Linked DNA regions of Stieleria sp. JC731. The protein of the gene in region 1 interacts with the protein of each later gene in a pairwise test. Links are inferred from orthologs where the notes say so. Each region holds a gene or a part of one and is shown on either strand. Other genes may lie near its edges.

Region 1 (7,941 bases):
GGCGATCAAGCCTTGTCCTGGGGTAGAACATCAACACTCGATCGGCAACCTTTTGCGCCGTCCGCATGTCATGCGTCACAATCACGCTTGTGACCGGATAACGGCGGCGTACATCAAGCATCAGTTCGTTGATCACGTCGCTCATGATCGGGTCGAGTCCTGTTGTCGGTTCGTCGTAAACGACAAGCTCCGGTTCTAAGATGATCGCACGTGCAAGTCCGACTCGTTTTCGCATACCGCCACTCAATTCACTCGGTCGCTTGCGTACAACGGACTTTGGCAAGCCGACTTCTTGTAGGTGTCGCATCACCCGTTCGCGGATCTCATCTGCGTCGGCGCCTGTTGATTGACGCAGCGGAAAGGCTACGTTGTCAAAGATCGACATGCTGTCGAAGAGTGCCGCGTTTTGGAAAACAAAGCCGAACCGTCGTCGAACATCGCTCAAATGTTGCGGTGACAGTTTCGCAAGATTCAGTTTGTCAAACAGGATTGCACCGCGGGTCGGCGTGATCAGTCCGACCAGTGTTTTCATGAAAACGGTTTTACCGCAGCCGCTTTCGCCAATAACGGCAACCGTTTCGCCTGCGGGGATCGATACGGTCACATCGCGAATGATCGTCTGTGATTCGAAAGTGACTTCGATCTGTTGTGCTTCGACCAGCGGTTTATTAGCAGGTTGTGTTGTTTCCGCGTCAGCCGAATCTGTGTGATCCGCCATTGGCCGTTGATTCGGCTGCAATGGTTCATTGGAAGTTTCGTCACTGCTCATATCTGGAAGCTTGCCCCCGACGGATAGAGCATGAAATAGATCTCATCCAAGATGATGTTAAGCGCCAAGTCGATCGCCAGGATCATCACGAACGAATAAACGAACGCCGAGGTCGCTGCTTTGCCAACGCCGTCCGCACCGGGTTTGCAATGAAAGCCCTGGTAGCAGCTGACGATCGCGATGATGCCGCCAAAGAACACACTCTTGAAGATTCCGCTAAACAGGTCGAAGCCAACCACGCCGTCGCGGGATCGCGTTAAGTAAGCGGCATGGTCGATTTCTAAGATGTTGACGCTGTAGAAGTAGCCTCCAACAATTCCCATGAAGTCTGCCATGATCGTCAATGCAGGGATCAGCATGATGCAGGCCAAGAATCGCGGGACCACCAAGTAGTGAACCGGGTCGGCGCCCATTGTTGTCAGCGCGTCAATCTGTTCGGTGACTCGCATCGTGCCCAGTACCGCAGCCATGGCACTTCCGACACGTCCGGCAAGCATGGTCGCCGCAAGCACCGGTCCCAGTTCACGTACCAATGATGTGTTAATCACCACACCAAGGTGAGTCTCCAGGCCGATCGCGTGAAACTGGTAGTACGTCTGAACGGCAAGAACCATTCCGATAAAGGTCCCCGTTAGCGCGACCACCGGCAGGCTTAAGACTCCGATTTCGTAGAAATTGGTCAGCAGCGTTCCGCGTTGCGGAAGTCGCGAAAAAATCCAGACCAGCATTCGCCAGGCGAATAGTGCGATATCGCCAACCGTTTCGACGCCATCGACAACTGCCGATCCCCACTGGATTACCCAGGCTGAAAGCATCTCCCTGGCCGAAGGCGGACCTTCACTGCCGGATCGCTTTTTGTCGGTGGGAACCGATGTGGACATTGGGAACAGACGCTTGTGATGAAACAGGTTCGGTACCGAAGTAAAGCCGCATTGATACCGAAGCGGCGAAATCGGATTGGTACACCGGATATCGGTCTGTATCGGCAGGGCTGACTTTGCGGATGAGGCAAAGTTGCGGGGTATTTCGGAGTGGCGAAATCACAGGTCTGTCCAGTAGGTCCGCTCGGGGGGACCGCATGCCTCGAAAGGCCGTTTTCACCCGTGAACGTTTCAACTTTCGTCCGTGTCGATTAAATCGCCATCTGCCACTACAATTCCGCCTCCTTCGAGACTGTCTGTACCAATCCCGTCTTAGCTTCCAATTTGACAGCAATGTCCAAATCAGCCGCCGCACCATTTCGCGCTGCCCCTGCCACTCCCAAATTTCCCTCGCTAGAAGAAGAGATTCTGGACTTTTGGAAGCAAAATGGGATTTACGAGAAATCGTTGCAGCGACGTGCTGATGCGCCACCCTTCGTTTTTTTCGAAGGCCCCCCGACGGCAAACGGGATGCCTCACCCTGGGCACTGTCTGACCCGTGCGATCAAAGACGTTTTCCCACGCTACAAGACAATGCAGGGATTTCGTTGTGAGCGTAAAGCGGGTTGGGATACCCACGGCTTGCCAGTTGAAGTTGAAGTGGGCAAGGAGCTAGGGATCCACAGTAAAGAGGAAATCGAGAACTTTGGCGTCGAGCCCTTCATTCACAAATGTCAGCAGTCGGTATGGCGCTACATGCAGCAGTGGCAGCGGCTGACGGAGCGGCTTGGGTTCTGGGTTGATTTAGAAAAAGCCTATGTGACGTACCACCAGAGCTATGTCGAAAGCGTTTGGTGGAGCCTAAAGAATCTGTTTGGTCGTGGTCTGCTGTATCAAGGTCACAAGATCGTTTGGTGGTGGGCGCAAGGCGGAACGGCGCTTTCTAGTGGCGAAGTGGGGCAAGGTTATCGCGAAGTTGCCGACCCCAGCGTTTACGTTTTGTTCCCGCTAGTCGATCAGTCCGATCGCAGTCTATTGGTATGGACGACGACGCCTTGGACGTTGCCCAGCAATATGTATGCGGCGGTGCATCCGGAATTGGAATACACCTTGGTCCGCGATACCGAATCGGGCGACGAAATCTATATGGCGTCGGCTTTGGTGACCAAGATCGCTGAAAAATCCAAGCGTGATTTTGAGACGATCGAAACTTGCAAAGGGACCGATTTGATCGGCCTTCGCTACACACCACCGTTTGACGGCTATAAGGATTCAACCGGTGATCCACAGGGAAGCTTGGTGAATCCTGATGGCGATCAGACTTCGCTACACCATTATTGGCGAGTTGTCGAAGCAGACTTTGTGACAACCGACAGCGGTTCTGGCATCGTTCACCAAGCCGCCGCGTTCGGCGAGGTCGACTATGAAGTGTATGACCGAGAACGCCGTCGTTTTGTCGAAGGCGAACAACCGAAGCTGCTCTGCGCGGTCGGACCTGACGGAAAGTTCGTCGAGGCGGTCAGCGATGACTTGATCGGCACATGGGTCAAAGACGCCGACAAGCCTCTATCGCGTGAACTGAAAGAACGCGGCCTGATGTTTTTGCAAGAACAGTACTTGCACGACTACCCATTCTGTTGGCGAGCAGACCAGGATCCGTTGATCCAGTATCCACGGGAAAGCTGGTTCATCCGGACAACGAAGTTCCGGGATCTGATGTTGAAGAACAACTCGCAGATCGGATGGCAGCCTGAGCATATCCGTGACGGCCGATTTGGGAACTTTTTAGAATCCAATGTCGACTGGGCGCTGTCGCGTGAACGGTATTGGGGAACCCCATTGCCGATTTGGGTTTGTCAAGAAACTGGCCGGATGGAAGCGATCGGAAGCTACGACGAGCTACTGGCAAAGCCGGGCGTCTCCGGTACCGAAGTTTGGGAAAAGGCCAAGGCTGCCGATCCAAATCTGGTCGACGATTTGCGTGTTCATAAGCCCTATATCGATGAGGTGACTTACGCGTCGCCGTTCGCCGAAGGTGCTCGGATGAAACGCGTCAGCGAAGTCATCGACTGTTGGTACGACAGTGGTGCGATGCCCTTTGCTCAGTGGGGATGGCCGCACGGTGGCGACAAAGAATTCAAATCTCAGTTCCCAGCTGACTTTATCTCCGAAGCGATCGACCAGACGCGAGGATGGTTCTACAGCCAGCTTGCGATCGCGACGATGTTGTTTGGCGAAGGCGCCTCGATCTATGAAGAAGGCTACGAGGCTGCCGCTTCGGATACCGCCTCGGCAAACAAGTCGATCTCCGATGCCGATTATCCGGTGCCGTTTCGAAACTGCATTGTCTTGGGATTGATGTTGTCGCAGTGGTGGGAAGCCCAGGATGACGATGGCAAAAAGATCATCGCGTTAGAAGAGGCCGAAACCAAGCAGCATCAAGGCAAGAAGTTCAGCAAGCAGATCGGCAAAATGTCCAAGAGCTTGCGGAACTACCGTAGCCCCGAAGAGATCTTCGATCGCTACGGTGCCGATGCCTTGCGTTGGTATTTGTTTGCCAATCAAGCACCTTGGAACTCGATCATTTATGCCGAGCAGTCGATCAAAGATTCGATCCCTGAATTCCTATTACGGCTCTGGAACACGTATAGCTTCTTTTCGATCTACGCAGAAATCGACGGATTCGATCCGCGTGAAGCGACCGCAGCCGATGATCAACTTTCGCCCGAATCATTGGCGTCTGCTCCGAAGTATCGCCCTGCAGCACAGCGAAGTGAGATCGATCGTTGGATCCTTTCAGAGCTGCATCAGGCAACCGCCAAGGTAATCGATCGGATGGACGCGTTGGATAACTACAACGCCTGCCAAGCGATTTCGTCACTGTTGGATGGACTGAGCAATTGGTATGTGCGTCGAAGCCGTGATCGCTTTTGGGCCAGCGATAAAGATTCGCAGGACAAGCACGATGCCTATTGGACTTTGTATGAAACGTTGATCCAGTTGACTAAGCTCGCCGCTCCGTTCACACCATTCTTGGCCGATTCGCTTTGGCAGCGATTAACCGAACCTTTTGCCGGCAAGGTGCTCGAAAGTGTTCACCTTTGCGATTACCCGACCAGCAATAAAGAGGTCATCGACCAGGAACTGTCCGAGTCGATGCGACTGCTGCGTGAGATCGCGTCTTTGGGGCGAGCCGCACGAGCCGGTGAGAAGTTAAAAGTTCGTTTGCCATTGTCGGAAGTGACCGTGATTCTGACGGACGATTCCAAGATCGGCTGGTTGCAAAATCACGACGCATTGGTTCGTGAAGAGCTGAACGTCAAGGCGGTTCACTACACCACCGAAGGCGATCAATATGTGCAGTACACTGTGGTGCCAAACTTCAAACGCTTGGGCCCCAAAGTCGGCAAGCAAGTTCCTGCGGTCAAAAAGGCTTTAGCCGATGCGGACGGCAACGAACTGTTGGCGGCGTTGCAATCCGAGGGCGTTGTCAAATTGGCTTTGGGAGACAGCTCCATCGAGCTAGACAGCCAAGACATCGAAGTGCGACTGAAAGCCAAAGACGGCTGGGCGGCGGCTCAGGGTGTAGGCTGTGTCGTTGTCTTAAATACCGAAGTCACGCCTGAGCTGCAGCGTGAAGGGATCGCGAAAGACCTGATCCGTGCGATTCAAAATCAGCGCAAAGAGATCGATTGCCAATACACCGATCGGATCGAGGTCGCTGTCGAGCCAGGAGCTGACCAGGTGGCTGAGGCGATCCAGGAGCATGGCGACATGATCAGCGACGAAACGTTGGCTGACAGCCTCTCCGTAGGCAAGTTCGATGATGCTCCTGCTGCCAGCTCGGAGCATGGTGCTGTCTACGTTCGCAAGGTGGTCGGCAAATGAGTGAGAAGCAATCGCTGCCCATCGCCGTATTCTTAAGCGGTGGTGGAAGGACTCTGGAGAATTTGTTGGTGCACCGTGACCAGCATGGTTTGCCGATCGACATTCGATTAGTCATCAGCAGCCGAAGTGACGTGCGCGGAGTTGACATCGCAAAGGATGCCGGAATCGAAACGCTTGTCATCCGTAAACGAGATCACGGCGAGGAGGATTATTGCAAAGCGATGTTCGATCCGGTCCGGGCTTGCGGTGCCAAGTACGTCGTCATGGCAGGCTTTCTGAAGCACGTGATGATCCCACCAGATTTCGAAAATCGGGTGATCAATATCCATCCGTCATTGTTGCCGGCGTTCGGTGGCCAAGGCATGTATGGTCACAACGTTCATTCAGCGGCGATCAAACGCGGTGTCACAATCAGTGGGTGTACCGTCCATTTCGTGGACAACCACTACGACAACGGCCCGATCATTTTGCAACGTGCCTGTGAAGTCACCAAGGAAGACACTCCAGACAGCCTAGCCGCAAGGGTGTTCGAGCAAGAATGCCAAGCCCTTCCCGACGCGATCCGAACATTGGTTTGAGCAACCATCAGCTGAGCCGTTATCGCGCCAGCGACGGTTGTTTGTGCGGTGATGAATGGTTGATTGATTCAACCGCGGCTAGCGCCTTTGCGGCTCAAGGAAAGTGGACTGAGCCGTAATCGCGCTAGCGACGGTTGTTTGTGCTTTGCTGCATGATTGTTTGATTCAACCGCGGCTAGGGCCTTTGCGGCTCAGGAAACAGGACTAAGCCGTTCTCGCGCTAGTGACGGTTGTTTGTGCTTTGCTGCATGATTGTTTGATTCAACCGCGGCTAGCGCCTTTGCGGCTCAAGGAAAGTGAACTGAGCCGTAATCGCGCTAGCGACGGTTGTTAAATTTACACTTGTTCTTGTTGCGATTTTGGAAACCTAAAATGGAACGTTGATCCAAAAATCACCTGCCCCGTTCCGAAAAACATGGCAACTCATCTCACCAATTGCGCAGGTCTTTTCCTGACTTGGTCCGTGTACGGGACGTTTCTTCAAGGTGATGCTCGCTGGTGGCGACGGAAAACAACGGGAATGTCTCAGCCACAACCTCTACTTCAGCAATGGCACCAAGATCGATTAAGCCACGAAGTGATTTTGCTTTCGGATGAGCATCAATGTGTGGTCGATCGAGTGATCCGATCCCATTGTGACCTTCGTGGATGGAAACTTTGGGCCGTCAGCACACGAAGCAATCATGTGCATGTAGTCGTGACGGCCCCTGACATCGAGATCACTAGAGTACGCGATCAGCTGAAAGCGAATGGAACCAGAGCGGTACGAGAAATTGACCGTCGTTTTATTGGACGACCCGTTTGGACGACGAAAGGGGACATCCAGGTTTTAAGAACCGAGACCGCTCTAGAGCAGGCATTGGTCTATGTTGAGGAAGCACAAGATCGAATGGATCGAGGTAAGTAGCGTCGGGTCGATTCAGGCAGTTTGAACTGAGCCGTGATCGCGCTAGCGACGGTTGTTTGTGCTTTGCTGCATGGTTGTTTAATTCAACCGCGGCTAGCGCCTTTGCGGCTCAAGAAAATTGAACTGAGCCGATATCGCGCTAGCGACGGTTGTTTGTGCTTTGCTGCATGATTGTTTATTTCAACCGCGGCTAGCGCCTTTGCGGCTCAGGTGTTTTGGACTGTGCTGTGGTTGCGTTACCAAACGATTTTGTCGGATTCGAAAATGGGGCCTTCGACACACGTCCGTTTGTAGTCCCATTCGCCGTCGTCTTGCTTGACTTTGGCAACACACGAAAAGCAAATACCGATGCCACAGGCCATTGGAGTTTCCATTGAAACCTGGCAATCGATTAGCCGGCCTTCACTGCGGAACTTCTGGCATACCTCGGCGACCTTTTCCATCATGATTTCGGGGCCACAGGTAACCACTCGAACCGTTTCTTTCGCATCAAGCTCTTGCAGACGCTCGGAGAGCACATCAGGTACCAGGGCTTGTGTTCCGGCTGACCCGTCGTCGGTACACAAGGTGATGTCGAATCCGGCGGATCGAAATTGCTCGACACCTGCGTGAAGCGAGCTTCGCCTTGCACCGTAAATCACTTCCGCGTGCTTTGCCCATCCCGCGGCACGACCGAAGGATTGTGTTCCCAAGGCTTCACGGCCGAGCAACAGCATTGGCGTTTGCCCGATACCTCCGACGGCCATGATCAGTCGATCGCATTGGCGGTTGGCAAAACCGTTGCCCAGTGGTCCCCAAAGTGAAACCTTGGTTCCAACCGGACTCGCCGCGCACGCCGTGGTGAAGCTGCCCTTTTTAAGGTAGATCAGATCAACAAAGGTGGGCGTCCCGTCCGCATCAGGTAAGACATCCCAGACCGCGAAAGCTCGACCAATCAGT
Region 2 (6,719 bases), on another replicon or contig:
GGTGCGTACTGCCCAACCTTGGTCATTCGCTCGACAAGGAATGGGATCTCGGTCTTTGTGTCGCCGCGACCATGCAGCCAGACGTCCATGCGTGTTGGCTGATCGATCTGGTCATCAGAATAGCCGGCCGGCACGACGATCCCAAACGGCTGAACCGAATCGTCGATCCTGGAAACGAATCCGGCAACCAGAGGTTGAGGTTGATCGTTTTTCGATGCGTCAAAGCCAAGAAGTTCTAGACCTCTTGTTCCCGCCGACGCCGCGTCGATCCGGCGCTCGGCTTCGTTCAATAGCTTGTCGGCATCTTGGGTCTGCGATGCCTTGAAGAACAAGTGTTGCTCGAGTGCCAAACGGACCGAACGCAGCAAGACCTCGACATCGGCTTGCCACAATTGAGCATCTTTGGAATTCGCGATCGCTTGATCAAGCTTGTTTTGCAGTCGCGTCAAACGCTGCGTCAAAGCGGAATGCGTCGACTGGTCAATTTCAATTCCATCGGGCGGCAGTCGTTTGAATTTCGGTTCCGCGGTTTGGGCTGGCTCAGAGCAATGCAAACCTGAGGCCAGCATCGCGACGGCGACGAAAAGAAAGCGGAACGAAATTCTCATTGGTTAGCAGTCTCCTGCGATTTCGATGACTTGATCCAGTTGCATCACACCATCATAGATTGACCGGCCAACGATTGCTGCTGGCATGCCCATTTCGACCAGCTTTGAGACGTCGTCGTAGGTCGTTACGCCACCACTAGCGACCAAGGGAATGTCGGTCGCATCGGCCATCTGACGCAGCCCGTCAAAATTTGGCCCATTCATCATGCCGTCGCGAGCAATGTCGGTGTAAATGATCGCGGCGATATTGGATGTTTTCTCGCGTAGCTGTTGAGCCAGATCGACTGCCGGTGTGCTGCTGGTTTCCAGCCAGCCGTCGGTCGCAACCATTCCATCACGAGCATCAATGCCGGCGGCAAGTTTTTTGGGATAGGCATCGCACATCGCCGCAAACCAGTCGGGCCGTTTCAACGCCGCTGATCCGACCACCAAACGTGACAATCCGACCTCAAGCAGTGCTTCGATTGCCGATTCATCACGGACACCACCACCCATCTGACAGGGAAGGCCCGTCTCCGCCACGATTCGACGGACCGCTTCACGGTTCGCAGTTGGGTCATCTCCACGTGCGGCATCGAGGTCCACCAAGTGTAAACGCTTGGCTCCCAGTTCTTTCCATTTGATCGCGAAGTCGACCGGATCGTCACCAAACGTGGTTTGCTGGTCGTAGTCGCCCTGGCGCAAGCGAACCGGTTTGCCGTGTCGAAGATCAATCGCGGGCCAGATTTCCATCATGAGCGTGACAGTTTCAAAAATAGGGAAAGATCCATAGTCAATGCGTCCGCAAAGCATCGCGAATCAAGCTTCAATTGACCAGCCACGATTTGGCGGACGAGCATCGGTTCACGATTGTTTTGACACATCCATCAGGCCTCGGTTCGATCAGCTACACTGATTTCCCTTTCGCATCGCGATAACAGAATTACCACGACGACACTGCCGTGAACAAACTGCGAAAGCGCCCTTTCGAATTGGCGTTTTGCCCATCTGCGTCCACCGTCGTTTTCTGCTGCCACCCCTGAACCCGCCGCCCGACATGTCTCGTCCCAGGATTGCTGTACTCGGTTCGATCAATATGGATCTGGTCGTTCGTTGTGAAAACCTGCCGCGCCCCGGTGAAACCATCAGTGCCAATCACTTTTCAGAAATCCCAGGCGGAAAAGGCGCGAACCAGGCGGTCGCTGCAGCCCGTGCAGGCGCCGACGTTCACTTGATCGGTCGCGTCGGTGATGACGGTTTCGGAAAGACTTTGCTGAACCACCTGCGGGAGCAGGGCGTGGGCTGCGAAAGTGTGCAAATCACCGAACAAACTCCCTCGGGCGTCGCTGTGGTTGCGGTCGAACAAAGCGGCGAAAACTCGATCATCGTTGTGCCTGGAGCGAATGGACGCGTTGCGATCGATGATGTGCATCAGCATGCCGATGTCATTCGGCAAAGCGATGTGCTGATGGTGCAGCTTGAAACACCGCTTCGGTCAGTCGAAGCGGCAATCGAAATTGCTCGATCTGCGAACGTCAAAGTGATTTTAGATCCCGCGCCAGCGAGCGTCCTTCCGCCCTCGCTTTTAAATGTGGATGTGATCTGTCCGAACGAAAGCGAAGCGGCATCGATCACGGGCCAACCATGTGGTGACATCCACCAAGCGATGCAGGTCGCTGAATCCTTGCAGCGTTCCGGAGCACAAGTCGCGATCATTACCCTAGGCGACCAAGGGACGATCGTTCACGACGGATTATCGGCAACGATGATTCCTAGTTTTCCAATCAACGCGGTCGATACCACGGCAGCCGGTGATGCTTTTGCCGGCACGCTTGCCGTTCGCCTAGCGATGGGAATCGGCCTGCAAAAATCCGTTCAACTTGCCAATGCAGCTGGCGCACTTGCGGCATCGACCGCGGGTGCCCAACCGAGTTTGCCTTTTGCGGATCAAGTCGATCGATTCGCGGCATCGTTGGCACCACACGATAGCGATGTCTGATAAGATTGCGGTCCACCGTTTCGAGCGTCGACGATGCTTGGCCGACCCTGCCTTCCCTCCTCCTTCCTACCGAACAAGATGCGAACTCTAGTCGCAGTTGAAAAATCGATCGCGTTGAAAATATGCGGGTCGAAAACAAGCGTGATCTATATACTTGCCCTGCTAGTGTGCAGCCTGACCCTAAGCGGCTGCTCGTCAAAGTCGACTTCGACAGATGGTGGGGCGAATGCGGATAGCGATGGCAAACCGAAAGTCGCTTTGGTGATGAAGTCGCTTGCCAACGAGTTCTTCTCGACCATGGCCGACGGTGCTCGAGAACATGCCGAAGCCCATGAAGTTGAATACTCGCTGATCGTCAACGGCATCAAAGAAGAGACTGATCTAAGCGGCCAAGTCGCATTGGTTGACGAGATGATTTCTGCGGGTGTTGATGCGATCGTGATTGCACCGGCGGACTCCAAAGCACTCGCTCCCGCACTGCGGAAAGCCATGAAGCAGGGCATCGTCGTCGTCAATATCGACAACAAGTTGGACCCCGAAGTATTGAAAGCCGAATCGATCGAAATCCCTTTCGTCGGCCCCGACAATCGAAGCGGCGCAAAAAAGGTGGGCGACTACTTGGCAGGCAAGCTTGCCAAAGGTGACAAGGTCGCCATTTTGGAAGGCATCCAAACGGCCGAAAACTCACAGCAACGCGTTGCCGGTTTCGAAGACGCCATGGCTGAACTTGGTGCAGAGGTTGTTTCCAAGCAAAGTGCACAGTGGGAGATGAGCAACGCGAATACGATTGCGTCATCAATCCTGAGTGAGCATCCAGATGTCAAAGCGATTTTGGCGGCAAACGATTCGATGGCACTCGGTGCAATTGCCGCCGTCAAATCGGCCGGCAAGAGTGGCGATGTTTTAATTGTCGGGTTTGACAATATTTCGGCGATTCAAGATGCGTTGAAGTCCGGCAAAGTCCTCGCGACTGCAGACCAACACGCCGATCAGTTAGCCGTTTTTGGGATCGAATTGGCTCTGAAGCAAATTGCCAAACCCGATTGGAAAGCCAGCGACACTGAAACTCCCGTTGATCTGGTGACAGCGGAAACACTGGAATCGGCACCAGGGGAATAGCCGCGTGAGCCGAATTTTGACGGCCAACGCGATGACCAAACGCTATGGCAAAGTCACTGTGCTGCGCGATGTCTCATTTGATCTCGCCCCCGGCGAAATCCATGCGCTGCTCGGGGCCAATGGTGCCGGAAAGAGTACGCTCTGCAAGATGATCGCAGGTCTAACTTCTGTCACGCAGGGATCAATGGAGCTTTCTGGTAAACCTTATCAGCCTGCAAACAAGCAGTCTGCCGAATTGGCTGGCGTGCAGATCATCCAGCAGGAACTGAATCTCATTCCTACGCTGAGCATCGCCGAGAATATCAGCCTGTCGAGGCTTCCCAATCGAGCCGGCGTCATTCGTCGATCGCAGTTGAACGATGATGCCCGCGAAGCGCTCAGTCGACTGGGACTAGGGCATCTTGATCCGCGAATGTTGGTGTCAAAGCTTGGCGTGGGCCAGCGGCAGATGGTCGAAATCGCTGGGGCGCTATCGCGGCAATGCAAGGTGCTGATCTTGGATGAACCGACCGCTGCACTATCGGGTTCGGAAACTGAGCGTTTGTTCGAGCAGCTAGACGAATTGAAGCGTCGCGGAGTCGGGATGGTCTATATCTCGCATCGACTTGACGAAGTGAAACGTATGGCAGAACGTGTTACCGTGCTTCGCGACGGCCAATACATCTGCACTAAGAACATCCGTACTGAGCACATCTCTGCGGGGTCGACCGAGGCCCTGTCGACCGAGGACATGGTCGATTTGATGAGTGGGGACGATGTCAAAAGGGGACCGGCTGGCGAGACGTTTCGATCCTTTGTCGACACCAACAAACCGCCAGTACTGAAGATTGATTCCGTCTGTTCCGGTATGGTCCGTAATTTTTCGATCACCGTCCGCGCGGGCGAAAAATTCGGTATCACTGGGTTGGTCGGCAGCGGGCGGACAGAGCTTCTAAGGGCCGTCTTTGGTGCCGATGTCGCTTCCTCGGGGACCGTCACGGTTGGTTCCCGATCGGCTCGCCGGTTTCGCCACCCGCATCAAGCGGTTGCATCTGGTTTAGCGATGGTGACCGAAGACCGCAAAGACAACGGCTTGCTGTTGCCCCAGTCTATTCGGGCGAACGTCTCTCTTGCCGCACTGCGAAGAAAACTTTCCAGATTTGGTTTTGTGCGGCGTGCCAAGGAATCTCGCAAAAGCGGGGAGCTTTGTCAGAGTTTGGAAACACGTTGCACATCGATTGAACAGTCTGTCAGAACGCTTAGCGGCGGCAATCAACAAAAGGTTGCGATTTCAAAGTGGTTGGCAAACGACGCCGAAGTTTACTTGTTTGACGAACCGACTCGCGGAATTGATGTCGGTGCGCGAAGACGAATTTACAAGCTGTTTGATGAGATTGCCGCGTCGGGAAAAGGAATCGTGATTGTTAGCAGTGACTTGGATGAGCTATTTGAAACTTGCGACACGATTGCGGTGATGAATCATGGTCACTTGATTCGTACTTTCAGCCGTGATCAGTGGAGTGAAGATTTGATACTGCAAGCCAGCTTTGAACAGCCCTCTGGCAAAGTTTCTGGAGGCAGCAATGGTTAGTGAAAAGCGATCCACAAACGGTCACTCCCATGCTGTCGTACTCCACCGACGTGTGATCGCGTCTGTAGTCGAGTACGCAGGTCTACTGGCTGTGCTTTTGATTCTGATCGTCCTGTTCTCGATTCAGACCGATAATTTCTTTCGAGTTCAAACCGCATTGACGATCGCCAACAGCAGTCCCGATCTGATCTTTGTTTCCGTTGGCATGACCTTGGTCCTGATTGTTGCCGGGATCGATCTTTCGGTCGGCTCGCTGCTGGCGCTGGGGGCAGCCGTGATCGGGGTCGCGATGAGCGAGTATGAATTGGGTGTGGCCAGCGCAATTGCGCTATGCATGGTCACGACAACGCTTTGCGGGTTTTGCAACGGATTTGTCTCTGCTTGGTTTGCTATTCCGTCGTTCATCGTCACGCTCGGGATGCTTGAAATGGCGCGTGGCGCTACAAAGCTGATCAGTGATTCGCAGTCAATTTATATCGGCAGTCGGTTCGAATGGTTTGGCGAACCGCTGCCTGGCATATCGCTTTCCCCTTCGTTTCTGATCGCGGTGCTGACGGTCTTATTGGCTCAGTTTTTGTTGACTCAGACAATCTATGGCCGCTATTGCATTGCGATCGGGACCAACAAAGAAGCGGTGAAGATGAGTGGTATCCGTACCGCGCCGGTCTTTATCACGACGTTTGCGATCAGCGGGTTTTTGTGTGGGCTTGCCGCAATCTCACACACCGGGCGCTTGCTGACATCGGACCCAAATGCGGCGCGGGGCTTGGAGCTATCTGCCATTGCGGCTTGCGTGATTGGTGGAACAAGTTTGATGGGAGGCCGCGGCAGCGTCGTCGCATCGTTCATCGGAGTGCTAATCATCGCCGTGCTGCAATCGGGACTTGCCCAAATGGGTGTTGATGACGCCATCAAGCAAGTGATTACCGGTGGTGTGATCATTCTAGCCGTACTGCTCGATTCACTACGTCAACGCATTTCTCGCGAGGAGAAATCATGAACCGTCGTTTGGGGTTGTTTGCATTTTTGATAGGGATCCTTACCGCCAACGCTTATTCGCAGGCTGACATAGTGTTGCCAGCTCAGGATAAAACACCGGTACCTGTTGTCTTCGACACGGATATCACCGGTGACTGCGACGATGTTTTGGCGCTCGCGATGTTGCATGCGTTGGAAGATCGCGGTGAGTGCGAACTGAAAGCGGTGACCATTTCAAAAATCAATACGATGGCGGCACCATTTGTCGACGCGGTCAATACGTTTTATGGGCGGCCTGATATTCCGATCGGGGCAACACGCGATGCGCAGCGTCGAACCAGCCGATACCTGGACGTCTGCAAGGTCAAAGATGGTCAGCAGCTTCGCTATCCTCATGATGTTCAGACAAGTGACGATGTCCCATCGGCAGTCAGCGTGCTACGCAAAGTCCTTGCCGAAAGCGAAG

What was found.
Region 2: the proteins of ileS (region 1) and LOC67_RS12390 interact in binary tests that used the Escherichia coli proteins (3 or more experiments, as listed by UniProt). The link is inferred for Stieleria sp. JC731 from one-to-one orthologs.

Annotation. Positions count from the first base shown.
Region 1 is NZ_JAJKFQ010000001.1:1,555,798-1,563,738, forward strand. The notes cover bases 1,681-5,717. They hold ileS (isoleucine--tRNA ligase), read left to right. Parts: upstream 1,681-1,983; coding sequence 1,984-5,517; downstream 5,518-5,717. Other genes in these bases: LOC67_RS05250 (phosphoribosylglycinamide formyltransferase), read left to right, coding at 5,514-5,717. Also shown: ABC transporter ATP-binding protein, read right to left, coding at 1-718; ABC transporter permease, read right to left, coding at 766-1,584; more of phosphoribosylglycinamide formyltransferase, read left to right, coding at 5,718-6,095; transposase, read left to right, coding at 6,616-7,002; dihydroorotate dehydrogenase electron transfer subunit, read right to left, coding at 7,239-7,941. UniProt on the Escherichia coli protein: Catalyzes the attachment of isoleucine to tRNA(Ile). As IleRS can inadvertently accommodate and process structurally similar amino acids such as valine, to avoid such errors it has two additional distinct tRNA(Ile)-dependent editing activities.
Region 2 is NZ_JAJKFQ010000005.1:332,777-339,495, forward strand. Bases 1,902-4,716 are described here. They hold LOC67_RS12390 (sugar ABC transporter substrate-binding protein), read left to right. Parts: upstream 1,902-2,727; coding sequence 2,728-3,705; downstream 3,706-4,716. Other genes in these bases: rbsK (ribokinase), read left to right, coding at 1,902-2,586; LOC67_RS12395 (sugar ABC transporter ATP-binding protein), read left to right, coding at 3,710-4,716. In the rest of the region: prolyl oligopeptidase family serine peptidase, read right to left, coding at 1-608; hisA (1-(5-phosphoribosyl)-5-[(5-phosphoribosylamino)methylideneamino]imidazole-4-carboxamide isomerase), read right to left, coding at 612-1,340; more of rbsK, read left to right, coding at 1,645-1,901; more of sugar ABC transporter ATP-binding protein, read left to right, coding at 4,717-5,275; ABC transporter permease, read left to right, coding at 5,268-6,275; nucleoside hydrolase, read left to right, coding at 6,272-6,719. UniProt on the Escherichia coli protein: Part of the ABC transporter complex RbsABC involved in ribose import. Binds ribose. Also serves as the primary chemoreceptor for chemotaxis.